3 regions of the Mediterraneibacter torques genome follow, and region 1 is predicted to be linked to each of the others. Evidence: predicted binding sites of a transcription regulator. Region 1 holds the regulator's gene; each other region holds the start of a gene.
What was found. Region 1 encodes Rex, which represses fermentation and respiration genes when NADH is low (regulators of the CRP and FNR family bind a similar motif). Its sites were predicted from a motif close to ATTGTTAANTANTTAACAAT; they were not measured.

Region 1 (10,967 bases):
GATGCAGAAATGTTTATTCAGAAACATGTTCCTTATGTGGAAGTAGAAATCTTGGAAGATTTTGATCAGGTGATCCGCAACGTCCTTTCCGGTCCTGCCTGCCTGTTTATTGATGGATATAAGGAATGTATTGCTCTTGACTGCAGGACATATCCGGCGAGAGGAGTCGATGAACCCGATAAGGATAAATCGCTTCGCGGATCAAGAGACGGATTTGTAGAAACAATCGTATTTAACACAGCACTGATGCGGAGAAGGATTCGGGATCCGCATCTTGTCATGGAGATGACGGAGGCAGGGCAGTCTTCGCGTACAGATATTGCGATTTGTTACATGAAAGACAGAGTGGATAAGGAACTTTTACAAAACTTAAAGAAAAGGATTGAAACATTGGAATTAAATGATCTGCGGATGAATCAGCAAAGCCTTGCAGAAGCTCTTTTTAAACGAAAATGGTTTAATCCTTTTCCTAAATTTAAATATACAGAGCGTCCGGATACGGCAGCGGCATGTCTTTTTGAAGGGAAAGTTGTAATTCTTGTAGATAATTCTCCGTCGGCAATGATCCTTCCTACTTCGATTTTTGATATGATAGAGGAAGCAAATGATTATTATTTTCCGACAGTAACAGGAATGTATTTAAAGATTACAAGAACGCTGATCACAGTTGCAACGGTATTTTTTACACCATTATATTTATTATTTATGCAGAATATTGAATGGCTGCCTGAAGTGTTTCGTTTTGTAGAGGTGCAGGATACAGTAAATATTCCGCTTGTCTTTCAGTTTATTATTTTAGAATTGTCGATTGACGGACTTCGTCTGGCGGCAATGAATACCCCGACAATGTTGAGTACGCCTCTTAGCGTGATTGCGGGTATTGTGATGGGCGAATTTTCGGTACAGTCCGGTTGGTTCAACAGTGAGGTGATGCTGTACATGGCGTTTGTAGCTGTGGCAAATTATACACAGCCTAATTTTGAATTAGGATACGCGCTAAAATTTATGCGTCTTCTTCTTTTGGTTTTGACGGCATGTTTCAATCTGTATGGATTTATAATTGGGTGTATTTTGGTGTTTTGTTTCCTTGTATTTAATAAGACATTATCAGGACGAAATTATATGAATGTAAAATTAAATTGATTTTCGGTTTTTGCGGCAGACAAGTTTTTGTGTATGGAAGAACTGTTATTACAAATTTTAATTTTTGTTAAAAAATTTTGCGTAATGTCTAAAAAAATGGTATTATATGTAAATATAAGAATACAGAAATTATCTGTGTTCTGATATTTGTACAGGAGGCATGCAAAAATGAGAGATTATGTGATTACAGTAAACAGCACGGTTGATGTGCCGAAATTATGGTTGGAAGAAAGACATGTTCCGGTTGTTGCATTAAAATATACGATTGACGGAGAAACCTATACAGATATGGAAGGATTGACTGCAAAAGAGTTTTTTGAGAAACTCCGCGAGGGGAAGATGTCTGTTACTTCGCAAGTGAATCCGGAAGAGGCTATGGAAGCATTAGAACCATTTGTGAAAGAAGGAAAGGATATTTTACATCTTGGGTTTTCGTCCGGTTTAAGCGGAACTTTAAACAGTATGCGTCTTGCAGGGGAGATGTTGGAAGAAAAATATCCTGAGGCAAAAGTTATCGTAGTCGATACGCTTTGTGCCTGCATGGGAGAGGCTCTACTATTACACAAAGCGCTGCAGAAAAAGGCGGAAGGCAAGACGATAGAAGAAGTTGCAAAGTGGACAGAAGAAAATAAACTTCATATTTGCCATAATGTGACGGTGGATGATCTGAATCATCTTCATAGAGGAGGTCGTGTATCTAAAACAACGGCAGTTCTCGGAACGCTTGTCCAGATCAAACCGATCATTCATATGGATAATGAAGGAAAATTACAGGTGATCGGAAAAGAAAGAGGACGTAAAAAATCTTTGAATAAAATTGTAGATATGGCAGTAAAACAGTCAGAAGGCTGGGAGAATGATTTGATTATGATTACTCACGGAGACTGTATCGAAGATGCGGAATATGTGGCGCAACTTGTACGTGAGAAGATGGGTGTTGAAAATATTTTGATCAACAATATCGGAACAGTGATAGGAAGTCATACAGGTCCGGGTGTAGTAGCTGTGTTCTGTATGGGAAATGAAAGATAGGAATCTTATTTTTGATCTGTAAAATATTTGTGTGTTTTGTTTGGAAAACAGCAAAAAAGATGATGAAAGAGCAGGAAAGAAAGGAATGCTGCGAGAATGTGAAACTTTTTCTGTAAATAATGTTTTAGAAGGTCTTCTATGGTAAAATATTTTATCATAAGGAGGCCTTTTATTATGGCAAGAGAAAAGAAACCTGTACACAAAGTACAAATGACAGAAGGAAAACGTAACATCATTCACCAGCTCTTGAAAGAATACGATATCCAATCAGCAGAAGATATCCAGGATGCGCTGAAAGATCTTCTTGGTGGAACCATCAAAGAGATGATGGAAGCGGAAATGGATGACCACTTGGGATATGAAAAATCACAACGTTCTGATAGCGGTGATTATCGCAATGGTTATAAGCGAAAAAGAGTGAATAGTCGTTATGGTTCTATGGAGATTGAAGTTCCACAAGACAGAAAATCAACTTTTGAACCTCAAGTAGTAAAGAAACGTCAGAAAGACATTTCAGATATCGATCAGAAGATTATTTCTATGTATGCAAAAGGTATGACAACCCGGCAGATTTCAGAAACAATCGAAGATATTTATGGTTTTGAAACATCCGAAGGTTTTATATCAGATGTTACAGACAAGATTCTCCCACAAATTGAAGACTGGCAGAATCGGCCATTAGATGAAGTTTATCCAATCCTGTATATTGATGCGATTCACTATTCCGTCCGTGATAATGGAGTGATCCGGAAGCTTGCTGCGTATGTCATTCTTGGGATTAATGCGGAAGGTAAGAAAGAAGTGCTTACTATCAGTATTGGAGAAAATGAAAGTTCCAAGTATTGGCTCTCCGTCTTAAACGAATTAAAAAATCGTGGTGTAAAAGATATCCTGATCATTTGTGCAGATGGACTCACAGGTATCAAAGAAGCGATTGCGGCAGCATTTCCTAAGACAGAATATCAAAGATGTATCGTTCATCAAGTGCGAAATACCTTGAAATATGTTCCAGATAAAGACAGAAAAGCATTTGCCACAGATTTGAAAACGATATATCAGGCAGCGGATGAAAAGAAAGCTTTGGCAGCTTTGGATCGGGTAATGGAAAAATGGACTGCAAAATATCCGAATTCCATGAAACGCTGGAAGGATAACTGGGATGCTATTTCCCCAATCTTCAAGTTTTCAGCAGCGGTTAGAAAGGTCATTTATACAACAAATGCCATTGAATCTCTGAATTCCACTTATCGGAAGCTGAACCGTCAGAGAAGCGTCTTTCCAAGCGATACAGCCCTTTTAAAAGCCCTTTATCTGGCTACCTTTGAAGCTACAAAAAAATGGACTGCAACAATCCGGAACTGGGCTCAGGTTTATGGAGAGTTAAGTATCATGTATGAAGGTCGCTTGCCAGAGTAATAAAAAAAGCAGAAAAACAGGCGGATTACCCGCCTGCTGTTGACATGCAATTTTGTAACTGTTATATATAAAGCAAGGGCGAAAAGCTGATTTTGTTTAAGCCTATCGCCCATTCTTATCATAGAAGATCATATTTACAGACTTTTCTTCATAGTCTCAATGCTGCCATGGGATGCATTCCTTTCTTTCCTGCCTTTTTATCTTGTAGAATATATTATTCGGCAAGTTCTCCCCATTTTTCGTACAATTCTTCAAGACGGAGTTCGTTCTTAGTTCGCTCGGTTGAAAGTTCCTGACATTTCACGGAGTTAGAATATACTTCTTCCAATGTCATTTGAAAATCAATTTCTCCGTTTCTGTTTTCGAGAAGTGCGATTTCATCTTCTGTTTTTTTGAGTTCGCTTTTTCTCTTTCGTTCTTTTGCCTGCTGTTCTTTTTGTTCTTGCCAGCTCAATTTGGAATCTGATAAAAAAGCTCCATCGGCAGGAAGTGTTTCACTGCCGTTTTGAGAAGTGGAAACTTGCCTCTGTATCTGACTTGAGGCGTAAGTTTGCGTCAGTTCATCCTTTTTTTCGAGATAGTAGTCATAATTTCCGATATAATTTACAAAAGTCTGATTGACAAGTTCCAGTATTCTGGAAGCAGTACTGTTGATAAAGTAACGGTCATGGGAAACGTAGAGGATCGTTCCGGTGTAATTGTTCAGGGCTTCTTCAAGTATCTCCTTCGAGGCGATGTCAAGGTGGTTTGTAGGTTCGTCAAGAATTAGGAAATTTGCTTCGGAAAGCATAAGTTTTGCAAGTGATACTCTTCCTTTTTCGCCGCCGCTTAATGAATGGATTACTTGGAATACTTCATCTCCCGTAAATTGGAATGCAGCCAATGTATTTCGAATCTCTGTATTAGTAAGATGAGGGTAGTCGTCGGATATTTCCTCAAATATCGTTTTATCATCATGAAGAACATGATGTTCCTGATCGTAATAGCCGATCTGTACTTTGGCTCCGAGAGTGAAAGAGCCATTGTCGGCTTTGATCACTTGATTTAATATCTTTAGAAGCGTTGTCTTTCCTGTTCCGTTATCTCCTATGACAGCTACATGCTCCCCGCGTTTGATCTCAAAACTGACATCTTGAAAAAGGAGTTGGGTATCAAACTGTTTTGAAAGATGCTCAACTGTCAGTACATCGTTTCCGCTGACACAGTACGGTTCCAGAGAAAAATGCATTTCCCGGACTGCCTCTTGAGGTTTATCTACAATGGTGATTTTTTCTAATAATTTTTCACGGCTTTCTGCCCGGCGGATGGATTTTTCCCTATTGAAAGAGCGAAGTTTTTCGATTACTGCCTGTTGATGTTTGATTTCACGCTGCTGATTGAAATATTCTTTTAGTTTCGCATCACGGATCTGCTGTTTTTTTTCAGAGTAGGCGCGGTAATTTCCCATATACATAGAAAGAGCGCCGTTTTCAATTTCAATTACTTTTGTAACTACTCGATTCAAGAAAAAGCGATCGTGAGATACGATGAATACAGCGCCGTTATAGTTCATTAAATAAGTTTCAAGCCATGAGATCGAATTTAAATCTAAATGGTTTGTAGGCTCGTCGAGGAGCAGGATGTCGGGATCGGTAAGAAGAAGTTTCCCGAGGGCGACACGGGTTTTCTGTCCACCGGATAAAGTATCTGTTTTTTTTGAAAATTCTTCTTCGGTAAATCCAAGTCCTTTTAACACACCGATAATCTCACTTTCACACGCATATCCGTTTTGAGATTCAAATTGCGACTGAAGGCGGTTGTATGTTTCGAGACGGGCATTTAATTCCTCTCCGGATAATGATTGTAGTTCGTGTTCGATTGAGCGAAGCTGTTGTTCCATTTCGATGATGTCTGCTTTGGCAGATCGAAGTTCTTCGTAAATGGTACCGTTTGGAATCAGGTTTTGATGTTGGGCAAGATAACCGATTGAGCGGCCTTTTGCAAGGATTATTTCTCCTCCGTCAGAAGGTTCTTCTCCGATGATCATTTTGAAGATTGTTGATTTTCCGGCGCCGTTTACCCCGACAAGAGCTGCTTTTTCACGTTCCTCTATATGAAAAGATCCGGTATCGACAATGATTCGGTCTCCGAATGATTTTTTAAGATTATGACATGCAAGTATCATGATATAATTCCTCTTTCATAATAACGATTATAGTAATGGTCTGTTTTCCAATCTATTATAGCTGAATGTCCTGTAAATAAAAAGTAAAAATGTCAATAACTTATGAAAATGTCACTTTTTAATATAGAAATTTATTTGAAAAAATGTCACTTTCATAAAAGGGCTAATGCCCTTTTATGAAGCTGACTGCTGCTTCTCGAAAAATAGCTCATATAAAAATTTAAGTGACAGATTATAATCCTCCATCCACCAGATTGCTTTCCATTCATCACTGCTGTGACGCAGCTGAAGGTGTGGTTCTACTGTTTTTGACACTTTTTGGGGAACTTCTGTATTGGCATTTTTGTTCTGAGGTTTCAGATAACGGATGGTATTATAGATTCGTCCGCCGTACTCTACACGAATTCCAAAACGTGGGTTAATTAATACAGTGATCTCACGGCGGGCATTGATAATCGGAAATCCCTCATCTAGGATTTGAAAACACCGATTTTTAAACGAAAATGTCCCGGCTGCATCTGTTTTTCTCGTGTGCTTTACACAAAGGATGGAATCCAGATTCAAATCTTTTGCGGCAGAGACAAAAATAGACTCTGCTTCCGGCTCAACGGCAAACCTCTGATTGAAAAGTTCCCTGTACTCTGTTTCCAGAAAACGGTTTGCTTCTGACACAGTAGTAATCCCACGTTTTGCGAACTCAACAGGGAGCCTGCTCTGCAGTGTGACCCATAAACGTTCAATCCGCCCCTTTGCCTGAGGAGTCTTTGCGAAAATAAGGTCAATGCCCAATTCGTGCAGGGAACGTCCGAACTGGGTAAGATGGACAGTCTTGCCTGCGATTAGTTCATCAACAGTCAGCTTTCCGGTTTTAGGAGAACGGAAGATGGTATGGTTGTCAGAATAAACCGTCTGTGGGATGCCGAAATCAGAGCAGCATTGACGCATGGTTTCCAGATAACCGTAAAGGCATTCATTCTGTGTCAGGAAAAGTCCGACGACCTGCCCGGTAGCATCATCGATAGCACCATGAAGGGCGTATTTGATATTTCCCCCAAACCACTCGTAAGGCGTGGCATCGATCTGGATGAGCTGTCCGGGATGGGGCTTACGTTTGCGCCGATGTGTGCGGTGTCGGATTTTTTTCTTTTTAGGGCTTTCAAAACCAGCATTTTTTAGTATACTGGAAAGAGCAGAGTAGGAAAGTTGAATTCCGAAATCTGCAGAGAGTATATCTTTGAAATGGAGGAAGTTGGCATTAGAGAATTCTGGGCGGGAATAAATCTTAAGGACAGCTTCCTTCAATTCGTCAGAAACGGAGTGAACGGGTTTTCTACCGGTATTTTTATGAATGAGGGATTGAGCGCCAGAGGTAAGGACTCCTTTCTTTAAGCGTGTGATCTGGCGTGTGGAGAGACCCAAAAGTTCAGCAGCCTGTTGTCTGGAAATAGACTTGTCAATGAAACGGTTGATGACAGTCAGCGTTTTCAGTTGTTCTTGTGACAATGTAATTTTACCTTCTTTCATAGCTTTAATAGAATACCAAAAAGAGACAAAACCTCAAGTGAATCTTAAGGAGACATTATCACAAGTTAATAACATAAATAAAAAGTAAAAATTGACATAATATTAACTATTTTATATAATGGAACGGAAGTGTCGGTACGTCCGACGTGTGAAACAATATAGATACAAGCGCGAGTATAGACGGCGCGGTGGAAAGGTGATAAACGTGGAGCGTAGAAAAATATCCAGAGCGGTAATTTCAAGACTGCCGAGATATTATCGGTATTTGGGAGATCTGCTTGAAATCGGGGTCGAGAGGATCTCTTCCAATGATCTGAGTAAGAAGATGAATGTAACGGCGTCTCAGATTCGTCAAGATTTAAACAATTTCGGCGGATTCGGACAGCAGGGGTATGGATATAATGTGAAGTATCTTTATACAGAGATCGGCAAGATATTGGGACTTGATAAAACGCATAATTTTATTATTATCGGAGCGGGAAATTTGGGACAGGCGCTCGCAAATTATGCTTCTTTTGAGAGGAGCGGCTTTGTTTTGAAAAGTCTGTTCGATGTAAATCCACGTTTTGAGGGAATGGCAATTCGGGGAATCGAAGTGCGCATGATGGATGAACTGGTAGATTTTTTGAAAAATAATGACATAGAGATCGCCGCACTGACGATTCCGAAGTCAAAAGCGATTGAAGTTGCGGATCTTCTCGTTGCGAATGGAATCAAGGCTATATGGAATTTTGCACATACAGATTTAAACCTTCCGAAAGATGTGATTGTGGAAAGTGTACATCTTTCAGACAGTCTTATGAAATTGTCTTATAATATCAGTCAGCGAGAAGGCGGACAGAAAAAATAGATACTTGAAGACAGAACCCCGCAGGAAACTGCGGGCGTTCCCATTTAAACAGCATAATAAAGGCGGTGAGATCAATGAGATATCTTCCCAATGGAGCGCAGATGAAAGCGGCAGATACATATACGATTGAAAAAGTAGGGATTCCGTCACTCGTATTGATGGAAAGGGCTGCGCTTGAAACAGTTAGAGTTTTGAAAGACAGAGGAGTAGATTTTTCAGATACACTTGTTGTATGTGGAAGCGGAAATAACGGCGGAGACGGATTTGCGGCTGCACGTATATTGAAGGAATATGGTTTTTGTGCAGAAGTATTATTTGTAGGGCAAGATGCGTCTATGAGCGAGGAATGCCGGACGCAGAAGCAAATTGCAGAACGGCTGGGCATTTCTGTGTTCACAGATTTTCCTAAAAAGGAATATACTGTTATAATTGACGCTGTGTTTGGCGTAGGATTGAGCAGGGCTATTGAGGGCAGGTACCATACTGTAATTGAATGGATGAATGATAAGAAGTGTGAAAAAGCAGCGATCGACATTCCATCCGGCATATGTGCGGAGAGCGGCAGAGTTTTGGGAATTGCATTTCGTGCAGATATTACAGTTTCTATGGAGTGTGTGAAGTTGGGATGCGAATTATTTCCGGGGAAACTGTATGCCGGGGAAACAGTATCAGTTCCGATCGGAATCGATCTTTCTTTTTTTGAAAAAAACAAAGATGTATGTATTACATATGATCCGGAAGATATTCCTTTGCTTTTGCCAAAACGAGCAGCGGATTCTCACAAAGGAGATTATGGAAAAATTTTAATGATTACCGGGAGTAAAGGAATGGCGGGCGCCGCGTATTTGTCGGCAAAGGCCGCATATGCGGTCGGCGCCGGACTTGTTCAGATTTATACGGCGGAAGAAAACAGGACTGTTTTACAGGAATTGCTCCCTGAAGCAATTATATCGTGCTATAACGAAACGGCCGGAAAGCCTGATGATAAAGAACTGGAAAAATTGATTCAATGGGCAGATGTTATATGCATCGGATGCGGACTTGGAACAAGTGTGTTTGCGAGCCGGCTTTTGAAAAAGACGATGGAAATATTAAGAGAAAATGGCAGTGAAGAAGAAAAACTCCGATCTTGTCCGTGTATTATCGATGCAGACGGACTAAATCTTCTCAGTATGGATATGGAACAGTTGCAGGGAGTTCCCAATGTGATTTTGACTCCGCATATGAAAGAAATGTCAAGATTGATCAATAAAGAGATCCCTCAGATTGCAGAACGTCGTTTTTCTGTCGTGAAAGAATTTACGGAACAATATCAGGTTGTATGTGCGTTAAAAGACAGCAGAACTGTCGTTATGAAGGAAGGACATCATCCTTTTTTGAATCTCGCGGGAAACAGCGCCATGGCAAAAGCAGGATCGGGGGATGTTCTTGCCGGAATGATCTCAGGGCTTGCTGCTCAGAAAACAGATATTTTCGACGCTGTATCGGCAGGGGTATATTTTCATGCATGCGGCGGAGATGAAGCAAGAAAAAAGAAAGGGAGTTACAGTGTTTTAGCAAGAGATCTGATCGATGGGATAGGGCAATGTTTGAAGAATGCGGAAGAAAGGCTTTGACAGATCAAAAAGAGAAACAGATGAGTGATATAAGGAGTAAGGACATGGATCAACATAATCGGGTATGCGCGCAGATTGATCTGGACGCAATCGCTTATAATATGGAACAGATGAAAGATCAAATCGGAAAAGAGGCGCGTCTGATCGCTGTAATCAAGACGGACGGATATGGGCATGGCGCTGTTCCGATTGCGCGGATGTTTGAAACATTTTCATATGTATGGGGGTATGCCGTCGCCTGTATTGAAGAAGCGGTGTCTCTTCGGAAAGAAGGAATTAAAAAACCGATCCTTGTACTTGGCTGTGTTTTTCCGGATCAATATGAAACGATGATAAAAAACGAGATCCGTGCGGCTGTCTACACAAAAGAGATGGCGGAAGGGATGTCAGACGAAGCGGTTCGCCAGGGGAAAAATGCTTATTTCCACATTAAGATCGATACCGGAATGGGACGGATAGGATTTCCTGTAAATAGCGAAAGTGTAAATTTGATCGAGGAGATCAGTAAACTTCCGAATATACATATGGAAGGGTTATTTACTCATTTTGCCAAAGCAGATGAAAAAGAAAAATCATATACGTTAAAGCAGCATGAACGTTTTTTGTGGATGAAGGAACAGTTGGAAAAACGGAATGTAGATATTACGTATTATGACTGTGATAACAGCGCCGGAATCATTGATTTTCCTAATTTGAAGCATGATCTTGCAAGAGCAGGCATTTCTACATATGGAATGTATCCGTCAGACGAAGTGCAAAAGAGCAATGTTCATCTGAAACCGGCTCTTTCATTGATCAGTCATATTACATTTGTGAAAGAAGTAGAGGCAGGAACACCGATTAGCTACGGGGGAACATTTGTTGCTCCGGAAAAGATGAAAATTGCCACGATCCCGGTCGGATACGGAGACGGATATCCACGTTCTCTTTCTAATAAAGGCAGTGTGCTTATCAGAGGAAAGCGGGCAAAAATCGTAGGAAGAGTATGTATGGACCAGTTCATGGTAGATGTGACCGATATACCGGGGGCGGCATTTATGGATCGGGTTGTTTTGATCGGAAAAGACGGAAAAGATGAAATAACAGTAGAGGAATTGTCAAAATTAAGCGGAAGATTTAACTATGAATTTGTCTGTTGTCTCGGAAAACGGATTCCGAGGGTTTACACAGGCGGTGATTTTGATCTGATGAAGTAATTGTTTGGTGAATACATCCGATGACA
Region 2 (10,967 bases), 370 kb from region 1:
TGTGGCGAAAAATTTAATCCCTTCAAAACAGCATTTAGATGAGGATGAATTTATTGATCTGAAAGCATATTCTCTTGATGAATTAAAAGAAAAAATATTTACAGGAGAGATTGAAGATGCAAAAACAGTTGCATCATTAATGGCATATGCAGTAAAATACGAAGCCTGAAAATGATGTAAGAAACGGATCGTGAAAAGTGATAATGAAAAAATTCCGGCATATAATGAAATATCAATAAAAAGTAAAGTGCAGAATGGCAAAAGGATCAGCAACTGCGCGATACAGGGAGGAATAATGAAGGTATTTCATGTGAAAAAGCAGTTAGCGGCTTTGTTTATGCCGGGATTTTTAATTGGAATTATTTATGTCAATTTTCTTGCTAAAAAATATGTGGCAGCTCCGGATCTGTTCAGTGAATATTTTTTGGATCAATTCAGGGGTGTGCAGATAGACGAAAAAGAATATTTATGGTATCTGCTTCGCATTCGCTGCGTTCCGTTTTTTATGCTTTCAGGGTTGGCTCTTACGAAGTTGAAAAAAGTAAGCGCCGGGTTATTTCTTGGGTGGACAGGCATATCTGTGGGGGTGCTTGTTTCGCTGGCGGCATCGAACTTGGGAATGAAAGGCTGTCTCTTGTGTCTTATAGGTGTTTCTCCACAGTTTCTTTTCTATATTCCTGCGTATTTTATGATCCTGAAATATTGTTATGAGTCAGAAGATGGCAGATGGAACAGACAGAAAACAATTTTTGTCGGTTTGATGATGAGTTTAGGAATTATTACCGAATTATATGTGAATCCTGTATTAGTGAAGTTGTTCTTGAATTATGTGTAGTTGTCTATAGACTATGTGCTGCGCACATAGTCTATAGATCTTTTGCTCCTTTTCGGAGATGAAAAAATAAAATAATAACGGCGATTCCGAAAACAAGAAACTGACTGGTTAAAAGTCCGATCAGATAACCGTATATTCCAAACTTGGGGATTGCAAAAAATACTCCGGCAATACGAACAAGAAGACCGGCAGTGTTGACGAGAAGTGTGCAGAATGTTTTCCCAAGTCCGTTAATTATGCTTGTAAGGGCGGTATTTGTGTAAAGAAACGGGCAGATCCATGAAAGTGTTAAAATGAAACTTCCGGCAGCAGAACTATGGAACAAAACTCTTCCGAGAAAGTTTCCGAAAATCAGAAAAAACAGACAGCATCCAAGGCCTAAAATGAAACAGCTTCCTACAGATTGTTTCAATAAACGAATGATTCGTCTGTTATCATCAGATGCCTGGGCAGCGCTGACGGCAGGCATAAGCACTGTTCCGATAGAAGTTGTGAGCGCCGAAGGAAAAAGGATGCATGGCAGAGCCATTCCTGTCAATACTCCGTAAAGGCGAAGCGCTTCCGAAGAAGTCATTCCGTAGATTTTTAAAAAAGTCGGGATGGAGGCCGCCTCAATGCTTTGGAGTAAAGTAAATGCCGTTCGATTTGCTGTAAGAGGAACAGATAAAGCGGACAGTTTTCTGAAAGTTTTTGAAATGGAAGAAATCGAAGCGGCATAACAAAGCTGCTTTTGCCGATTCAGCATCTGTATCGAAAAAAGTGCGGCAGCCGTCTCGCCTGCGGCAATGCCGGCGGCGGCAAGTTTGACAGAAGGGATTTCCCCGGTTTTTTTAACAAAGAGAAAAAGCAGGACGACGAAAAGAATTCGAGCGGATTGTTCGATAAGCTGTGACAGGGCAGGAATTTTTGTCTGCTGAAGCCCTAAACTGTATCCGCAGATACAACTATGTATTGCGGCGAACGGTAATGCATAAGAGACGATAAGAAGGAGATTTTCACACCTGGCATCTCCTAAAAAAGTTGTTGCTATATAAAAGGCGTTTTTTTGGAGAAAATATAATTCTATAAGTGAGAGAAAGAGTGTGAAGCCAAGAGAAACTGCAAGAATGTTTCCGGCTTCTTTTTGCCGTTCAATATGCGGGGAGGATGAACTGGCGGCAGAGTAAGTAACAACAGATGACATTTTTTCTGCGACCATGTGTGAGACGGCGGTTTGAATCCCGAATGTGCTGACTGACAGACAAAGTGCATAGACCGGGAAAATGAGCTGATATAAACCGACGTTTTCTTCTCCGAAAGCATGACTTAAAAAAATACGAAAGAAGAATCCCATAATGCGAGTGATCAATCCGGCGGCAGTTAAAACGGCGGCGCCGCGAAATAAATTGCGGGAAGAAAAGGAGCGGAATTTGTCAGAACGGAATAACATAAAATCACCTCGATTTGTAACAACAGACATATACTTGTTAAAACATATGTCATAAGGAGACTTGACAGAACCGGGGATGAATGCTATGCTACAAAAGAAATCCCTAGTAAAATACTGGGGAATCCATTCTGCAATATTAAGAATAAAGAAATAGAGTATTTTTATTAAGGAACGGAGCGTGAGAAAGTGAAGTTATCTACAAAAGGAAGGTATGGACTTCGTGCGTTGATCGATCTGGCGCAAAATGGAGGTGAACAGCCGGTATCTATTACAAGTATTTCAACAAGACAAGATATCTCGGAACGATATCTTGAGCAGTTGATGTCTATGCTGAAAAAAGCGGGGATTGTAAGAAGTGTAAGAGGAGCCGGAGGCGGATATGTGCTTGTAAAAAGACTGGAAGATATTTCTGTGGGAGATGTGCTTCGCGCATTGGAAGGCAGTCTTGAGCCGGTGGACTGCGCGGGTCTTGAACCAAATGGAGGATGCAGTGTTTCGGACAGCTGCGTGACAAAATATGTTTGGAAGAAAATTAACGACAGTATTAACCAGACGGTAGATGAGATTAAACTTGATCAACTCGTAAAAGAAAACGGAAAAAACTGTAGAAACTGATTACAGTTTATTTAATGAAGAGATGGAGGAAAAAAGATGGATAAACTGATATATCTTGATAATGCGGCTACGACAAAAACTTCACCTGAAGTTGTGGAAGCAATGCTGCCTTATTTTACAGAACATTATGGGAATCCGTCCAGTATATATTCGTTTGCGGCGGCAAATAAGGAAGTGATTTCAAAACAAAGAGAGACGATCGCAGGTGTGATCGGAGCAAAGGAAAATGAGATTTATTTTACGGCGGGAGGAACGGAAGCCGACAACTGGGCATTGACGGCGACAGCAGAGGCGTATGGCGCAAAAGGAAAGCATATTATTACGACGAAGATTGAACATCATGCCGTTTTGCATACATGTGAATATCTTCAAAAGCGAGGGTATGAGGTTACTTATCTCGATGTGGATGAATATGGAGTTGTAGATCCGAAGTCGGTAGAGGCGGCGATCAGACCGGATACGATATTGATCTCGGTCATGTTTGCGAACAATGAGATCGGTACGGTAGAGCCGATAAAAGAGATCGGCGCGATCGCTCATGAAAAAGGAATTTTGTTTCACACGGACGCCGTACAGGCGTTTTGTCAGATACCGATCGATGTCGATGAATGTCATATAGATATGCTCAGCGCCAGCGGACATAAATTAAACGGTCCGAAGGGAATTGGATTTTTATACATCAGAAAAGGAGTCAAAATCCGCTCGTTGATCCACGGAGGAGCACAGGAGAGGAGACGTCGTGCAGGAACTGAAAATGTTCCAGGAATCGTCGGTTTCGGGAAAGCAGTTGAAATAGCTGCAGCGTCTATGGAAAGAAGAATGGAAAAAGAAAGTCAGCTTCGGGATTATTTGATCGAAAAGATTGAAAAAGAGATACCATACTGCAGATTAAACGGCGACAGAGAAAGGCGTCTTCCGAATAATGTGAATTTCAGTTTTCAATATATAGAAGGCGAGTCGCTTCTTATCATGCTCGACATGAAAGGCATCTGCGCTTCCAGCGGATCTGCGTGTACATCGGGATCGCTGGATCCTTCACATGTTCTTTTGGCAATCGGGCTTCCTCATGAAATTGCACACGGATCTTTGCGTCTGACGCTTGGAGACGATACGACAAAAGAAGATCTGGATTATGTGACGACCTGTTTGAAAGAGATAGTAGCTCGACTAAGAAGCATGTCTCCTCTTTATGAAGATTTTTTGAAAAAACAAAAAAATAAGTAAAGGAACAGGGAAAAGAAATTGACTTAAGTCAAAAGAAAAATATCGTTTGAATAAGCGGAAACAGAGAATAGGAGGAATTTATTTATGTATACAGAAAAAGTAATGGATCATTTTCAGCATCCGAGAAACGTAGGAGAACTTGAAAACGCCAGCGGCGTCGGAACAGTGGGAAATGCAAAATGTGGAGATATCATGAGAATTTATCTTGACATTGATGAAAACCAGATTATTCGGGATGTGAAGTTTAAAACTTTTGGATGTGGGGCGGCTGTAGCAACAAGCAGTATGGCGACAGAACTTGTAAAAGGGAAAAATATTCAGGAGGCAATGAAAGTAACAAACAAAGCTGTGATGGAGGCTCTTGATGGTCTTCCGCCGGTAAAAGTACATTGTTCGTTGCTGGCAGAGGAAGCAATTCATGCGGCGCTTTGGGATTATGCTGAAAAGAACGGGATCAAGATTGAAGGGCTGGAAAAACCAAAGACAGATATTCATGAGGACGAGGAAGAAGAGGAATATTAATGAAGAAAGTGGTTGTAGGAATGTCAGGAGGCGTGGATTCGTCTGTGGCGGCATATCTGCTGAAAGAACAAGGCTATGATGTGATCGGCGTTACGATGCAGATCTGGCAGGAAGAAGACGTCTGTACAGTAGAAGAAAACGGAGGCTGCTGCGGGTTAAGCGCTGTTGAAGATGCGAGGAGAGTTGCAGCGGCATTGGGCATTCCTTATTATGTGATGAATTTCAGAGAGGAATTCCAAAAAAATGTAATCGACTATTTTGCAGATTCTTATGTGAACGGCCAGACGCCGAATCCGTGTATTGCATGCAACCGTTATGTGAAATGGGAAGCGCTTCTTAAGCGCAGCATCTCGATCGGAGCAGATTTTATTGCGACAGGGCACTATGCAAGAGTTGAGCAGCTTTCAAACGGGAGATATGCTCTGCGGCGTTCGGCAACTGCTGCAAAAGATCAGACTTATGCATTATATAATCTGACGCAGGAACAGTTGAAACGAACGTTGATGCCGGTAGGAGAATATACAAAAGAAGAAGTTCGGGTAATTGCGGAAAAGATCGGACTGCTCGTTGCGGACAAGCCGGACAGTCAGGATATATGTTTTGTACAGGATGGAAACTATGCTGCTTTTATAGAAGAACATACAGGGAAGAAAGCTTCGGAAGGAAACTTTGTTACATCGGATGGAACTGTCATAGGGAGGCATAAAGGGATTATCCATTATACGGTCGGTCAGAGAAAGGGACTTGGTCTGGCACTTGGATATCCGGCATTTGTTCTTGAAATCCGTCCGGAAACGAATGAGGTCGTTATCGGAACTTATGAAGAATCTCTGACAACGGTTGTCCGTGCAAAACAGCTGAACTTTATGTCGGTAGAAGATCTAAAAGAACCGCTGCGTGTGTTTGCGAAGATCAGGTACAATCACAAAGGCGCGTGGTGTACGGTCGAGCGGACGAAAGAAGATGAAGTAACTTGCTGTTTTGAGGAGCCGCAGCGCGCGGTGACACCCGGTCAGGCGATTGTATTTTATGACGGCGAGTATGTACTTGGCGGCGGTACGATTTTGTGAGAGGTGTGAGAGGATGCCTAAACGATTAAAAGAAACAATGATACGATCTGATTTTCATATGCATACCGCATTTTCAACGGACAGTGAAGAGGCTGTTGAAAGTATGTTGAACCGGGCTGTTGAAAGAGGGCTCTATTCGGTTTGCATCACAGATCATATGGATGCGGATTACCCGCCGGATGACGAAATGGGAGAAAGTGCATTCCGGTTGGATACGGAAAACTACTTTCCGTTTCTTTTAAAAAAGAAAAAAGAGTATGAAGAACGGATTCAGGTGCGTATCGGAATTGAATTAGGACTTCAAAAGCATCTGGGGACAAGATATGAGACGTTGATCGAGAAGTATCCGTTCGATTTTGTGATCGGCTCTATGCATCTTGTCTGTGGGGAAGACCCTTATACCGGAAAGGTCTTTGAAGAGCTGGGAGATGCACAGGTATACAGGAGGATGTTCTGTGAAACGTTGGAATGCATTCGGAAAATAAAATGTTTCGATGTGCTCGGTCATTTGGATTATGTGGTTCGATATGGAAAGCATCAGGCGGAGGCGTATTCTTATGAAAAGTTTTCTGATGAGATTGACATGATATTAAGAGAATTGATCTCGTCAGGAAAAGGTCTGGAATTGAACATGGCAGGAATAAAGTATGGTCTTGGATTTGCTCATCCGCATCCGAGTGTGCTTCGCCGATATAAAGAGCTGGGAGGAGAGATCATCACCGTGGGATCTGATGCTCATAAAGCAGAGCATATCGGATATGAATTTGAGATCGCGGGCGAACTTCTGAAATCCTGTGGTTTTCGATATTATACAGAATTTGAGAATCGTAAGGCTGTTTTTCGACGGATTCCATAAAAATGTATTTAGGACTTGAATTTTTGTTCCTGTTTTAGTACAATTATGCTAGTTGATGAATTCTTAACAATGTTTACTTTGCGGGGGTTCATTTGCATAACTGGAAACAGTTAAATATTTTTCAAACTTTTAGGAGGAATTAATCATGGCAGTAAAAGTAGCGATTAATGGATTTGGACGTATTGGACGTCTTGCTTTCAGACAGATGTTCGGAGCAGAGGGATTTGAGATCGTAGCAATCAATGACCTGACATCCCCGAAAATGCTTGCTCACTTACTGAAATATGACTCAACACAGGGCAAATATGCACTGGCAGATAAAGTTGAGGCTGGAGAGGATTCTATCATCGTTGATGGAAAAGAAATTAAAATCTACGCAAAAGCAAACGCAGCAGAACTTCCGTGGGGAGAAATCGGCGTTGACGTAGTTCTGGAGTGTACAGGATTCTACACATCTAAAGCAAAAGCACAGGCTCACATCGATGCAGGCGCTAAAAAAGTTGTTATTTCCGCTCCGGCAGGAAATGACCTTCCGACAATCGTATATAACGTAAACCACGAGCAGCTTACAAAAGATGACAACATCATCTCAGCAGCTTCCTGTACAACAAACTGCTTGGCTCCGATGGCAAAAGCACTGAACGATCTTGCACCGATCAAATCCGGTATCATGTGCACAATCCACGCTTACACAGGTGATCAGATGACACTTGACGGACCGCAGAGAAAAGGCGATCTGAGAAGATCTCGTGCAGCAGCTTGCAACATCGTGCCGAACAGCACAGGTGCAGCAAAAGCAATCGGTCTTGTTATTCCGGAACTGAACGGAAAACTGATCGGTTCTGCTCAGCGTGTTCCGACTCCGACAGGATCTACAACAATTCTTACAGCAGTTGTAGAAGGCGAAGTAACAGTTGATCAGATCAACGCAGCTATGAAAGCAGCAGCAAACGAGTCTTACGGATACAATACAGATGAGATCGTATCCAGCGATATCGTAGGTATGTCTTACGGATCACTCTTTGATGCTACTCAGACAATGGCACTTCCGACTGGCGACGGAACAACAGAAGTTCAGGTTGTTTCATGGTATGACAACGAGAACTCTTACACAAGCCAGATGGTAAGAACAATCAAATACTTCGGAAAACTGCTTGAGGCTTAATTCATTTTAAAGTAATGGATTATTTTGGCGGACAGGCAGTGTCGCGCCGAACAGTTATGAAAATGACTCACAACGGGGTCCGGTCTTATTGTAGGACCGGACTCCGTTTTGTTATGAATCTTCAGAAAAATATTCAGGAGGCAATGATAATGGCAGCTCTTAATAAAAAATCAGTAGATGATATTAATGTAAAGGGACAGAGAGTCCTTGTAAGATGTGACTTTAACGTTCCGCTGATCGACGGTAAGATTACAGATGAAAATCGTATCGTGGCAGCTCTTCCTACAATTAAAAAATTGATTGCGGATGGAGGAAAAGTAATCCTTTGTTCTCACCTCGGAAAGCCGAAGGGTGAGCCGAAACCGGAACTTTCTCTTGCACCGGTGGCAGTAAGACTGGCTGAACTTCTCGGACAGGATGTGAAATTCGCAGCCGATCCGGAAGTAGTAGGAGAAAATGCAAAAGCGGCAGTGGAAGCGATGAAGGACGGCGACGTAGTCCTTCTTGAGAATACACGTTACAGAGCAGAAGAGACAAAGAACGGAGAGGCATTCAGCAAAGAACTGGCTTCTCTTTGTGATGTATTTGTAAATGATGCGTTTGGTACGGCTCACAGAGCACACTGTTCAAACGTAGGAGTTACAGAGTATGTTGATACGGCAGTTGTCGGATATCTTATGCAAAAAGAGATCGACTTCCTTGGAAATGCAGTAGAGAACCCGGAAAGACCGTTTGTTGCGATCCTTGGCGGTGCGAAAGTTTCCAGCAAAATCTCAGTTATCAATAACCTGCTTGACAAAGTAGACACATTGATTATCGGAGGAGGAATGAGTTATACATTTACAAAGGCTCAGGGCGGAAGTGTAGGAGCATCTCTTCTTGAGGAAGACTATCTTCAGTATGCACTTGATATGATCAAGAAAGCTGAGGAAAAAGGAGTAAAACTTCTTCTTCCGGTTGACACGATCGTAGCAGATGAATTTTCAAACGATGCAAATACGAAAGTTGTTTCACGTGATGCGATTCCGGACGGATGGATGGGTCTGGATATCGGACCGGAGACGGCAAAAATCTTTGCAGAGGCAGTGAAATCTGCGAAAACAGTTGTTTGGAACGGACCGATGGGATGCTTCGAGATGCCTAAATTTGCAGAAGGAACAAAAGTTGTTGCAGAAGCTCTCGCAAATACAGAGGCTGTTACGATCATCGGAGGCGGTGATTCGGCAGCGGCTGTAAATCAGCTTGGATTCGGCGATAAGATGACACATATTTCTACAGGCGGCGGCGCTTCTCTGGAATTCCTTGAAGGAAAAGAACTTCCGGGTGTAGCGGCAGCTAATGATAAATAAATGAAAGTGGTCTAGAAGAAGGAGAATATGGAAATGGCAAGAAGAAAAATTATCGCAGGTAACTGGAAAATGAACAAAACTCCGAGCGAAGCAGTTGCTCTTGTAGAAGAACTGAAACCGCTTGTAGCAAACGACGCCGTAGACGTTGTATTTTGTGTTCCGGCAATCGATATCGTACCGGTTGTTGAAGCTGTGAAAGGAACAAACATTCAGGTTGGTGCTGAGAATATGTATTTTGAAGAGAGCGGAGCTTATACAGGCGAAATCTCTCCGGGTATGCTTGTAGATGCAGGTGTAAAATATGTCGTTCTCGGACATTCTGAGAGAAGAGATTATTTCGGTGAGACAAACGAAGACGTAAATAAGAAAGTATTGAAAGCATTAGAGCATGGTATCACACCAATCATGTGCTGCGGTGAATCTCTGGAGCAGAGAGAGCAGGGTGTGACAATGGATTTCATTCGTCAGCAGGTGAAAGTAGGTCTTCAGAATGTTACATCCGAGCAGGCAAAAACGATGGTTATTGCTTATGAGCCGATTTGGGCGATCGGAACAGGAAAGACAGCTACAACGGAACAGGCAGAGGAAGTTTGTAAAGCAATCCGTGAGTGTGTTGCAGAAGTGTATGATGATGCAACGGCAGAGAAAATCCGTATTCAGTACGGCGGTTCTGTGAATGCAGGAAACGCAGCAGAGCTGTTTGCACAGGCTGACATAGACGGAGGTCTTGTAGGAGGAGCTTCTTTGAAAGCTGATTTCGGAAAAATCGTAAATTACTAATTTTTATCGAATATTTTGTAAAATAAATACGAGATCGATTTTATAAACAGACCGGACAGGTGCACAAATGCGTCAGTCCGGTCTGTTCATGCTTGCAAAACAAAGAAAAAAAAGGTACAATAAATAGCGGAATGAAAAGTACAAATGTATAGTTAAAGGAGATATGGATATGAGTAAAAAACCAACCGTATTGATGATATTAGATGGATATGGCTTGAGAGCCGATGATAAGGGTAATGCTGTAGCAGAAGGAAAAACTCCAGTAATGGACAAGCTGATGGCAGAATGCCCATTCGTAAAAGGAAATGCAAGCGGAATGGCAGTCGGACTTCCGGAAGGGCAGATGGGAAATTCAGAAGTCGGACATTTGAATATGGGAGCTGGACGAATTGTATATCAAGACTTGACAAAAATCACAAAGTCAATTCAGGATGGAGATTTCTTTGAGAATAAAGCGCTTCTTGCAGCATGTGAAAATGTAAAGAAAAACGATTCTGCTCTTCACATGATGGGACTTGTATCTGACGGCGGAGTTCACAGTCACAATACTCATATTTACGGTTTGCTTGAGCTGGCGAAAAAACAGGGAATCGAGAAAGTTTATGTACATTGTTTCCTTGATGGAAGAGATACGCCTCCGGCATCGGGAAAAGATTATGTGGCAGAACTGGAAGCTAAGATGAAGGAAATCGGTGTCGGTGAAGTGGCATCTGTATCAGGTCGTTATTATGCGATGGATCGTGACAACCGTTGGGATCGTGTGGAAAAAGCATATAATGCCTTGGTGAAAGGCGAAGGAGTTGAAGCGGCATCGGCGCTTGAAGGAATTCAGGCATCTTATGACAACGAGAAAACTGACGAGTTTGTGGAACCGTTTGTAGTGATGAAAGACGGCGCTCCGACAGCGACAGTAAAAGACGGGGATTCTATGATCTTCTTCAATTTCAGACCGGATCGCGCGAGAGAGATCACAAGAACATTCTGCGACGATCAGTTCGACGGTTTTGAACGAGGAGAACGGGTGAAAACAACGTATGTATGTTTTACAGAATACGATGTTACGATCGAAAATAAACTGGTTGCTTTTGTAAAAGAAGAGATTACAAACACATTTGGCGAGTT
Region 3 (10,967 bases), 1.4 Mb from region 1:
GAAAGGATCTGTAAAAGAACTTCCGGCAAGAGAAGCGATCGATGTTCCGGTAGATGAGATGTTGATTGTCGAGTTATATTCTAAATAATATCGGCTGCAACAGCGTATCCCTTCAACATTTTAAAACCCAAAAGGAGGGTCTGTGTAGTGTTTGATTTTAATAAACCTAATATTGAGATTACGGATGTTTCGGAAGATAAAAAATATGGAAGATTTGTTGTAGAACCGCTTGAAAGAGGATATGGTACAACACTCGGAAATTCTCTAAGAAGAATCATGCTCTCATCTCTTCCGGGTTCTGCGATCAGTTCCGTTAAGATCGACGGAGTTCTTCATGAATTCAGTTCGATACCGGGCGTAAAAGAAGACGTTACGGAGATTATCATGAATTTGAAATCTCTCGCGATAAGAAATATGTCTGAGTCAGACGAGCCGAAAACAGTATATATTGAGTTTGAAGGCGAAGGTGTTGTGACAGGAGCAGACATCAATATTAATGACCCTGATATTGAGATCGTAAATCCGGATCAGGTGATCGCTACATTGAGCGGCGGCAAAGACTGCAGGCTGAATATGGAATTGACGATCACAAAGGGCAGAGGATATGTAAGTTCTGATAAGAACAAAACAGAAGATATGCCGATCGGAGTGATTGCGATTGACTCGATCTATACACCGGTTGAACGTGTGAATCTGACTGTTGAGAATACTCGTGTCGGACAGATTACGGATTATGATAAATTAACACTTGATGTTTGGACAAAAGGAACAATGCTTCCTGATGAGGCGGTAAGCCTTGCGGCAAAAGTGCTGAGCGAACATTTGAAACTTTTCGTTGATCTTTCGGAAGTTGCTCAGGTTGCGGAAGTAATGATCGAGAAAGAAGACGATGAGAAAGAGAAAGTTCTTGAGATGAGCATTGATGAACTTGAACTTTCCGTTCGTTCCTATAATTGTCTGAAGAGAGCCGGAATCAATACGGTAGAAGAACTTACTAATAAGACTCCTGAAGATATGATGAAAGTTCGTAACCTCGGACGTAAATCACTTGAGGAAGTGCTTGCTAAGTTAAAAGAACTCAATCTTGAGTTGAATCAGGGCGAGGAATAATCGCTTTATAGAAAATCGTGGATTGTTCGGAATACGGGACGATCCGCGAGCATTTGATTAATAAGCCCGAAGATGCATAATTGAATGTGTAGTCATAGTTCAGACATATACCGGGAGGGAAAATGCGTGCCGGCGTGTTTTTCAAAAAGAACGAGTATGCGTTAAGGTTTTGTTTATAAACAATAGCGGCAGACGTGCGAAGCGCGGTTCTGCAGACGGCGCATCCGAATTATGACGGAAAGATTAGGAGGAAATATAAGAATGGCAAAATATAGAAAACTCGGCAGAACATCCAGCCAGAGAAAAGCATTGATCAGAAATCAGGTAACAGCTCTGCTTAACAACGGAAAGATCGTTACAACTGAGGCGAAAGCAAAAGAAATCCGTAAAACAGCAGAAAGTCTTATCGCGTTGGCTGTGAAAGAGAAAGATAATTTCGATGAAGTAACAGTAATGGCAAAAGTTGCCCGCAAAGATAAAGACGGCAAGAGAGTAAAAGAAGTTGTAGACGGAAAGAAAGTTACTGTTTACGATGAAGTAGAGAAAAAGATCAAAAAAGATCAGCCGAGCAGACTTCACGCAAGACGTGAGATGCTGAAAGTTCTTTACCCGGTTAAAGAGGGCGAGAACAAAAAGGCAAAAGAAGTCGATATGGTTGCAAAATTATTTGATGAGATCGCTCCGAAATATGCAGATCGTAACGGTGGTTACACAAGAATCGTGAAGATCGGTCAGCGTAAAGGTGACGCGGCGATGGAAGTTCTTCTTGAGCTTGTATAATAGCTGAGTTCCCGAATATTTTCGGCAGATTAATATTGAATTAATGAGAAACTCTTTCTATGAAATTCATAGGAGGAGTTTTTTTACAATGATAATTTTCATAGGATTTTTACTGTTTTGTAGAAAATGCACAAATAATACAAAAAAAATACCGTTAAAATATTAACAAATATGTTGTTGACAATTATTTAACAAACAGATATACTTGAACTTGTGAGAAACAAGATAGATAACGGTTGAAAAGATAAACCGGAACTCAATTACAGGAGGAATTATCAAATGGCAAAGAAAGAAAAAACAGTCGTACCTGAGATTGTTGACAGTGTAGAAGCGCTTGAAGCAAAAATGAAAGCAATGCGCGAAGCACAGAAAGTTTTCGCGACATTTACTCAGGAGCAGGTTGACAAGATTTTCTATGAAGCAGCTATGGCAGCCAACAAACAGCGTATCCCGCTTGCAAAGATGGCAGTAGAAGAGACGCAGAGAGGTATTGTTGAAGATAAAGTTATCAAAAACCACTATGCTGCAGAGTATATATATAACGCATACAAGAACACAAAAACTTGTGGCGTGATCGAAGAAGATACAGCTTACGGAATCAAAAAAGTAGCAGAGCCGATCGGTCTTGTTGCTGCGGTTATCCCGACAACAAACCCGACTTCTACGGCAATCTTCAAAACATTGATCTGTTTGAAGACAAGAAATGCGATCATCATCAGCCCACACCCGGCTGCAAAAGAATGTACGATCGCAGCTGCAAAAGTTGTACTTGAAGCTGCTGTAAAAGCAGGAGCGCCGGAAGGAATCATCGGATGGATCGATGCACCGTCACTGGAGCTCACAAACACAGTTATGAGAGACGCAGACATCATTCTGGCAACAGGTGGCCCGGGAATGGTAAAAGCTGCTTACTCTTCAGGAAAACCGGCTCTTGGCGTTGGCGCCGGAAATACACCGGTTATCATTGATGACACAGCAGATGTAAGAATGGCTGTAAACTCTATTATCCATTCTAAAACATTTGATAATGGTATGATCTGTGCTTCCGAGCAGTCTGTAACTGTTCTGGAGAGCGTATACGAGCAGGCGAAAAAAGAGTTCGCTTACAGAGGCTGCTACTTCCTGAAACCTGGAAAAGAGCTTGATGCGGTTCGTAAAACAATCATCATTAACGGAGCTCTTAACAGCAAAATTCCGGGAAAATCTGCATATGAAATCGCAAAACTTGCAGGTGTAAATGTTCCGGAAGATACAAAAATCCTTATCGGTGAAGTTGAGTCTGTAGATATCGCAGAAGAATTTGCTCACGAGAAACTGTCACCGGTACTTGCAATGTATAAAGCAAAAACATTTGACGAAGCTCTTGATAAAGCTGCACAGCTTGTAGCTGACGGCGGATACGGACATACATCTTCTCTGTATGTACATCCGGCAGAGAAAGAGAAGATCCAGAAACATTACGAAGCAATGAAAACTTGCCGTGTTCTGATCAATACACCGGCTTCACAGGGTGGTATCGGAGATCTTTACAACTTTAAACTTGCTCCGTCACTTACACTTGGATGTGGATCATGGGGTGGAAACTCCGTATCAGAAAACGTTGGTGTAAAACATCTTCTGAACGTGAAAACAGTTGCCGAGAGGAGAGAGAATATGCTGTGGTTTAGAACACCTGAGAAAGTTTACTTTAAGAAAGGATGTATGCCGGTAGCGCTTGACGAGCTGGGAACAGTAATGCACAAAAAGAAAGCATTCATCGTTACAGATACATTCCTTTACAAAAACGGATATGTAGATCCGATCGAGAAGAAACTGGATGAGATGGGAATTCAGCATACATGCTTCTATAACGTAGCTCCGGACCCGACTCTGCAGTGTGCTCAGGAAGGTGTTGCTCAGATGAGAGCATTCGAGCCGGATACAATTATCGCACTCGGCGGTGGATCTGCAATGGATGCTGCTAAGATCATGTGGCTTATGTATGAGCATCCGGAAGCAAACTTTGAAGACATGGCTATGGACTTCATGGATATCCGTAAGAGAGTATTTACATTCCCGAAAATGGGAGAGAAAGCATACTTCGTAGCTATTCCGACATCTTCAGGAACAGGTTCTGAGGTTACACCGTTCGCGATCATTACAGATGCTGAAACAGGCGTTAAATGGCCGATCGCCGACTACGAACTTCTTCCGAACATGGCAATCGTTGACGTTGACAATGCAATGACAGCTCCGAAGGGACTGACAAGCGCATCAGGTATCGACGTTATGACACATGCGATCGAAGCATATGTATCTATCATGGCAACAGACTATACAGACGGTCTTGCAATGAAAGCTGTTAAAATGGTATTTGAAAACCTTCCGTCAGCATACGAGAACGGAGCAAACGATCCGAAAGCTCGTGAAGAGATGGCAAACGCTTCCTGTATGGCAGGTATGGCATTTGCAAATGCGTTCCTTGGTGTGAACCACTCTATGGCTCATAAACTTGGTGCATTCCATCACTTACCGCACGGTGTTGCAAACGCTGTAATCCTTACGGAAGTTATGAGATATAATGCGGCAGAAGTTCCGACAAAGATGGGAACATTCTCACAGTATCAGTATCCGCATGCACTTGCAAGATATGCAGAGCTTGGACGTTTTGCAGGATGCACAGGAAACACAGACGAAGAAGTATTTGAGAACTTCATCGCAAAACTTGAAGATCTGAAAGAAAAGATCGGTATTAAGAAAACAATTAAAGATTACGGTATTGACGAGAAATACTTCCTTGATACTTTGGATGATATGTGCGAACAGGCATTTAACGACCAGTGTACAGGAGCAAACCCGAGATATCCGCTTATGAAGGAGATCAAAGAAATCTACCTGAAATGCTACTACGGTAAATAAGAACCGTAACTGCGAATAATAACAGAGCGCTGCTTTCACAGCGCTCTGTTTGCTTTTTTCAAATTATTTCGGTTCAAACATATAAATCTATGTACAAAATAAAAACAAAACAGAAGGAATGATAAAAAATTAACAATTAGATCAATAATAAAAAAATAGTTAAAAATTGCACAAAGTTTGCTTTAAGGGGTTTCTTTCCTGAAAATTACGGTGTATAATGAGCTCATCAAAAACGAAAAACAAAAACCCATTTAAGGAGGAACCTACCATGAAACTTGAAGAAAACAACATTATCGTAAAACGTTCGTATAAAACCGTCTATAAATGTGACGACAGTATTGTGAAAGTATTTAACGAAGAGCATCCGAAGTCAGATGTATTTAACGAAGCTTTGATCACGGCGCGGATCGAAGAAACAGGACTGGATATTCCTAAGGTGAAAGGAGTTTCCCTGGTTGAAGGCAAGTGGGCGCTCGAGATCGAGTATAAAGACGGAAAGACAATGGAAGATATGATGAATTCCGACAAAAAGAATATTGAGAAGTATATGGAAGATTTTGTAGACCTTCAGCTTCAGATTCACGGCAAAACATCTCCTCTTCTGAAAGGAATGAAAGATAAGCTTGCCCGCCAGATCAACAGCCTGAAAGATTTGGATGCAACAACAAGATACGAGCTTCTTACAAGACTTGAAAGTATGCCGAAACATAATAAAGTATGCCACGGCGATTTCAATCCGAGTAATGTGATCGTAGGTAAAAACGGCAAGATGACGGTTGTGGACTGGGCGCATGCAACACAGGGAAATGCAAGTGCGGACGCGGCTATGACATATCTTCTCTTTGCATTGAAAGATCAGGAAACAGCAGATCTGTATTTGAAATTGTTCTGCAAAAAGAGCGATACGGCAAGACAGTATGTACAGCAGTGGCTTCCGATCGTGGCGGCAGCGCAGCTTACAAAAGACAATGAACTGGAGAAAGACTTCCTGATGAAATGGATCGATGTTATTGACTATCAATAGAAGTTTCGATATTATTATCAATAGTAAAAGGAGTGGATAGAGGAAGGAATTTTACCGGATATGGAAGATAAGCGGATCATAAGAACAAAGCATAATCTTAAGGATGCGATGATCAGAATGCTTTCGATCGAAGATTTTGAACACATTTCTGTTACGGAACTCTGTAAAGAGGCAAAGGTCAGCAGAATTACGTTTTACTCGCATTACAGTGACAAGCAATCTCTTTTGGACGATATCTTTAACGATATGCGTAGTATAGGCAGAGAAGATTATTACAGACGGCAGAAGGAGAATAATCCGTAGGGGGAACTTGTACTCGGGTATGTAAATATGCTGAATGCGATTTTGGATCTTTATTATGCCCGGTTTGATTTCTTTCAGTATACGAATCCGGAGGTGAATCCGTATCTGGCATCTCGCCTTTACAGTATTATTTTAGAGACGGTTGAGATGCATACAGCTCATGTGCGGAGTAAATTGAAATATTCCGCAAAAAAGATAGCAGGTTTTGTCTGTTTCGGAATGTTAGGATTTGTGAATGAATGCCGGAGGGAAGGAAATTCTCTTGAGCAGACGAAAAAAGAAACGCAGTGTCTGTTGGAAGAGGTGCTAAGATCAGGGATTTTGACAGAATAGATTAAATACGGTTTTGTTAAAATGCGAAATTGTAGGAATACATCGGAATGAGAATATGGAACTGCCGCTTTACGATTTCATGAATCGTTAAAGCGGCAGTTTTGTTGTATTACAGTCGAAGAGTCTTTCTATGCACAGGGACACCCGAAGGAACTGCCGGGTATTTATGTAGAACTAAGTTCCGATGTGTAATAAAAGTATTCTGTTTTTATTAGTGATGTTGTAAATTCAATGATACGATTGTTTGAATGGGTTGTTCTCTCAATTTGTATTGCTATGTCCTGTGGTTTCAGACCTAATATTAGGGCATCTTCATTTGTTAATTTTACAGCGAAAATATTTTCGCTTGCATGTTCCGGAATAATGTTATACATTTGCATGCTTTTATACAATCCCTGCTTTTCTATATCATTTGCGCTCAAATCAGGATAAGGGCCTGTTGGTACGAATGAAATCTCAATAGCATATGGAATATGATCTGCATAAAAGCAGCGTATAAGTTTATACACATCTTCGTTTTCTATTATTTCTAATTTTTCTCGGATATCGTCAGAGGGAGAGATTACTTCAAATTGAAGTGTCTTAACTTCATGCACAACGCCTTTTTCTTCAAAACGTTTCCTGAGAGTATACAGTTTTGTTAATTTTTTTTCTATTTTTCGAACAGATACAAAAGTTCCTTTTCCTTGAATCCGATAAATGTATCCGGCTTGAGCCAGCCGGTTTAGTGTGTCTCGGACTGTGACTCGGCTTACGTTGTATCTAATGCTCAATTCTCGCTCAGTAGGCATTTTATCATTAGCCTTCCATTCGTTTGCGAGTATTTTCTCAAGCAAAATGTCATATAGCTGAGAATACTTGTAAATTGTATTGTTGTTATTTTCTTTCATAAGCCCCTCGTAATAGTAAATAATTGAAACAATATCATTTCATGGGTGAGTGCTAATTATACTGATAATAAAATAATATAATAAACGCACAAAAAAATCAATGAAATAGAATAAAAATTATCGAAATACACAATGAGTAGTGGAAGAATATATGCAATTCGCATAAAAATACTAAGGTTAATATCTAATTGTTGCAAATATTGAATAAATGTAATACTATTATAATACCAATTAGAGGAGGTGATCCAAAATAAGAACGAAAGATTTGTATCCAAGGCCACAATTAAAAAGAGAGTCTTTTTTCTTATTGAACGGACAGTGGGATTTTGCGTTTGATGATGAGAATATAGGGGTTTTAGAGGGATGGAGTCATACCGTCAGAGGGGATCGTAAAATCAATGTTCCCTTCACATATGAAACGGGTAAAAGTGGGATCGGAGATGAAAGACCGCATGGAGTTATATGGTATTGGAAAAACATAACCATAACAAATGAGTTTAAAAAAGATCAAAGTATTCAAATTAATTTTGAGGGGTGCGATTATCATTTAGATCTTTGGGTGAATGGAGTTTATAAAGGATCACATGACGGAGCATATACAAGATTTGCGTTTGAACTTGGAAAATTTGCAGAAGGCGAAGAAGTGCTTCTTAGCATAAGAGTTGAAGATCCGCATAGTGAAGAGCAGGTTCGGGGAAAACAACGTTGGTTATCTGATAATTATGGATGCTGGTACGTTCAGACGACTGGTATATGGAAAGACGTATGGCTTGAACAGGTTTCTGATGATTATGTGGAAAAAATAAAGATTACGCCCGATATTTATAAAAAGACAGTTACCATTCATACAATGTGTCATTCAAATAAAGAGAATTTAATAATGAAATCGGACGTTTATTTTGAAGGGAAATTTATTAATAGTGTTTCCGGAAAATTAGAAGCAGGTGTCTGTCAGATGGATATAGACGTATATAACAAGTACGTTGGGGAGTGGGGGATCGAACTGTGGAGTCCTGACGCTCCGAACTTGTATACATTAAAAATCTCGATTTTAGATGAGGATGATAACTGTAAAGATGAAGTGGAATCTTATTTTGGTATGAGAGATATCCGAATCAGAAACGGTCTTGTCCTATTGAATGGGCAGCCTTTGTATCAGAGATTGGTTCTTGATCAAGGGTATTGGAAAGATACCGGATTAACGCCGGAAAACGATGACGTGCTGCTAAAGGATATAGAATATGTAAAACGGATGGGATTTAATGGCGTGAGAAAACATCAGAAAACAGAAAGCGATCGTTTTTTGTACTGGTGTGATGTGCACGGACTTCTTGTTTGGGGAGAAGGTCCATCTTTCTATAAATATTCTGATAAAGCTGCGAAAAATTTTGTGAGAGAGTGGACTGAGATTGTTGAGCAAAATTATAATCACCCCTGCATTATCATATGGACTCCGCTAAATGAATCATGGGGAGTGCCCGCGATTGAAAGAGATGTTTGCCAGCAAAACTATTCGCAGGCGGTTTATCATTTGACAAAATCGTTGGACAGCACAAGACCTGTTATTTCTAATGATGGCTGGGAACACACTACGTCGGATATTTTAACACTTCATGATTATGAAGAAGACGGAGAAATAATGCGGCGTAAATACTTAACTAAAAAAGAAGAAGTGTTAAGCTGCGAGATTTATCATAATAATTTCAGGGCAGCTTATGCGCAAGGGTTTGGTTATAAAGGAGAACCTGTTCTGATTAGTGAGTACGGAGGCATTGCCTTTGAGGATAATGATAAAGAGTCATGGGGATACGGTGAAAAAGTAAAAACAGAGGAAGATTTTCTGGAAAGATATAAAGCTCTTACGGTAGGAATCAAATCTCTGCCATATGTTTGCGGATACTGTTATACGCAATTATCCGACGTACAGCAAGAGAAAAACGGTTTTCTGACGGAAGAAAGGAGGTTTAAGGTAAATCCGGAAAAAATAAGAGCAATTAATGATTTGCCTGAAGGTGTATTTTGGAACAAAAAAGGACATTAAAAAGGAGGAAGTAAGAAAATGAAAAAGAGATCGTTAAAGATTATGTCAGTAGTATTGGCGGGAGTTATGACTACGGGAATGATTTTAGGCGGATGTTCTGCAGGCGGAGACAAGGAAAACGGCGGAAACAAAGAGGCGTCTAAGGAATTGAATTTGTGGATGCATAATGGACAGGCATTTGTTGACGAGACAAAGAAACTTGCGGAGAATTATGAAAAGGAAACGGGAGTAAAGATTAATATTCAGACATTTCCTTATGATGCCATGAGTCAGAAAATGAAAGCAGCTTTTACTGCCGGAAATGAACCGGATATTATGCAAGTGTTTGGAGCGTGGATTCCGACTTACATGAATCAGAAACTGCTGGCGGAAGTTCCGGAAGAATTATCTGCAAACTTTGAGACAGATTATTTACAGGGCGCTGTAGATGGATATGCAAAGGACGGAACTTACTATGGAGTTCCGATTGAGATGAATGTTGAGTATGGACTATTCTATAATCGGGAAGATGCGGCGGCGGCAGGCGTTCCTGACGGACCGAAAACATTCGACGATGTGATGAAGATTGCGAAAAATAGCGCAAAATTCAATGGGGATGTTCAGGAGTATGGCGGACTTGAGTTTTATAACGGAGATAACTTTGCGGCATTATTCTTGTCATGGATTATGCAAAATGGTGGAGATTTTTGGAATGAGGATCAGACAAAGTTTGTTCTGACTTCTCCGGAAGCGAAAGAAGCGTGGCAAAAATTAGTAGATCTCGTTACGGTGGAAAAAGTAACAGATACGAAACACATTACTGCAAAAATGCCGACAGAGCAGTATTTCTTTGCAAACAAAGCGGCTCAATTAGTAAAAGGTTCCTGGGCATCTGCAGTTGGAGATGATTTGGAAAATGAAAATTGGAAATATGTATTTATGCCTCCTGTAAAAGGCGATATTCCATATTTTGCAGTTGAATCAGGCTGGGGATATGTTGTTTCTGAAAACAGTAAAAATAAAGATACCGCGTGGGATTTCGTAAAATATTGTATGGAACCTGAAAATGCAAAAGAGTTTAATTTGGGAACAGGAACAGTTGCGTCCTTAAAAGCGATTATTGATGATGAGGGTTATCAGTCGGATGAAAGAAATGTAAGAGTGAGCGATCAGTATCAGTATTTACAGTATGCAAGAAGCGTAGGACCTGTTCAGGATATGGACTTTGTTAAGAAAACTTTATTAGATACATTTACAAAAGCGGCATCTGGAAGTATTGGTACAGATGAAGCGTTGGAGGAAATGGAGACAAGTATCAATAACCATATTCAGGAATTATTGAAACAGGCAAAATAAGTATTTAAGAGGAGACGTTTGTCTCCTCTCAAACTGATTGGAGGAGTGGCGGTGGAAAAAAAGACAAGCAGATTAAAACGTCTTCAAAGACGATTTATTGTATGTGGACTTACTCCGATAATGCTGCTGTTTTTTATATTTTCTGTAGTTCCTATCATATTCAGCATTGTAATGTCATTTTATAATTATAATGGATTTCCGGGAGCTCCCTTTGTGGGACTGGCGAATTATAAGATGTTATTTCAAGATCCGG

Region 2: a site for Rex is predicted at 6,603-6,622, ahead of gap (type I glyceraldehyde-3-phosphate dehydrogenase). Genes of this name have one in related genera too.
Region 3: a site for Rex is predicted at 2,067-2,086, ahead of adhE (bifunctional acetaldehyde-CoA/alcohol dehydrogenase). Genes of this name have one in related genera too.

What each region holds. Positions count from the first base shown of each region.
Region 1 is NZ_CP172594.1:1,117,667-1,128,633, reverse strand. It holds gene ACH9UM_RS05165 (spore germination protein) at 1-1,143, shown strand, start outside; gene ACH9UM_RS05160 (DegV family protein) at 1,312-2,175, shown strand; gene ACH9UM_RS05155 (IS256 family transposase) at 2,350-3,591, shown strand; gene abc-f (ribosomal protection-like ABC-F family protein) at 3,806-5,755, opposite strand; gene ACH9UM_RS05145 (ISNCY family transposase) at 5,930-7,258, opposite strand; gene ACH9UM_RS05140 (redox-sensing transcriptional repressor Rex) at 7,485-8,129, shown strand; gene ACH9UM_RS05135 (bifunctional ADP-dependent NAD(P)H-hydrate dehydratase/NAD(P)H-hydrate epimerase) at 8,204-9,745, shown strand; gene alr (alanine racemase) at 9,790-10,941, shown strand.
Region 2 is NZ_CP172594.1:747,064-758,030, forward strand. It holds gene ACH9UM_RS03380 (NUDIX hydrolase) at 1-169, shown strand, start outside; gene ACH9UM_RS03385 (hypothetical protein) at 296-835, shown strand; gene ACH9UM_RS03390 (oligosaccharide flippase family protein) at 867-2,264, opposite strand; gene ACH9UM_RS03395 (Rrf2 family transcriptional regulator) at 2,451-2,879, shown strand; gene nifS (cysteine desulfurase NifS) at 2,916-4,103, shown strand; gene nifU (Fe-S cluster assembly scaffold protein NifU) at 4,188-4,625, shown strand; gene mnmA (tRNA 2-thiouridine(34) synthase MnmA) at 4,625-5,695, shown strand; gene ACH9UM_RS03415 (histidinol-phosphatase HisJ family protein) at 5,709-6,551, shown strand; gene gap (type I glyceraldehyde-3-phosphate dehydrogenase) at 6,697-7,716, shown strand; gene ACH9UM_RS03425 (phosphoglycerate kinase) at 7,866-9,065, shown strand; gene tpiA (triose-phosphate isomerase) at 9,099-9,845, shown strand; gene gpmI (2,3-bisphosphoglycerate-independent phosphoglycerate mutase) at 10,015-10,967, shown strand, end outside.
Region 3 is NZ_CP172594.1:2,513,390-2,524,356, reverse strand. It holds gene rpsD (30S ribosomal protein S4) at 1-88, shown strand, start outside; gene ACH9UM_RS11785 (DNA-directed RNA polymerase subunit alpha) at 148-1,110, shown strand; gene ACH9UM_RS11780 (bL17 family ribosomal protein) at 1,372-1,890, shown strand; gene adhE (bifunctional acetaldehyde-CoA/alcohol dehydrogenase) at 2,170-4,788, shown strand; gene ACH9UM_RS11770 (aminoglycoside phosphotransferase family protein) at 5,057-5,812, shown strand; gene ACH9UM_RS11765 (TetR/AcrR family transcriptional regulator) at 5,873-6,115, shown strand; gene ACH9UM_RS11760 (hypothetical protein) at 6,143-6,448, shown strand; gene ACH9UM_RS11755 (GntR family transcriptional regulator) at 6,613-7,338, opposite strand; gene ACH9UM_RS11750 (glycoside hydrolase family 2 protein) at 7,646-9,379, shown strand; gene ACH9UM_RS11745 (ABC transporter substrate-binding protein) at 9,398-10,714, shown strand; gene ACH9UM_RS11740 (carbohydrate ABC transporter permease) at 10,766-10,967, shown strand, end outside.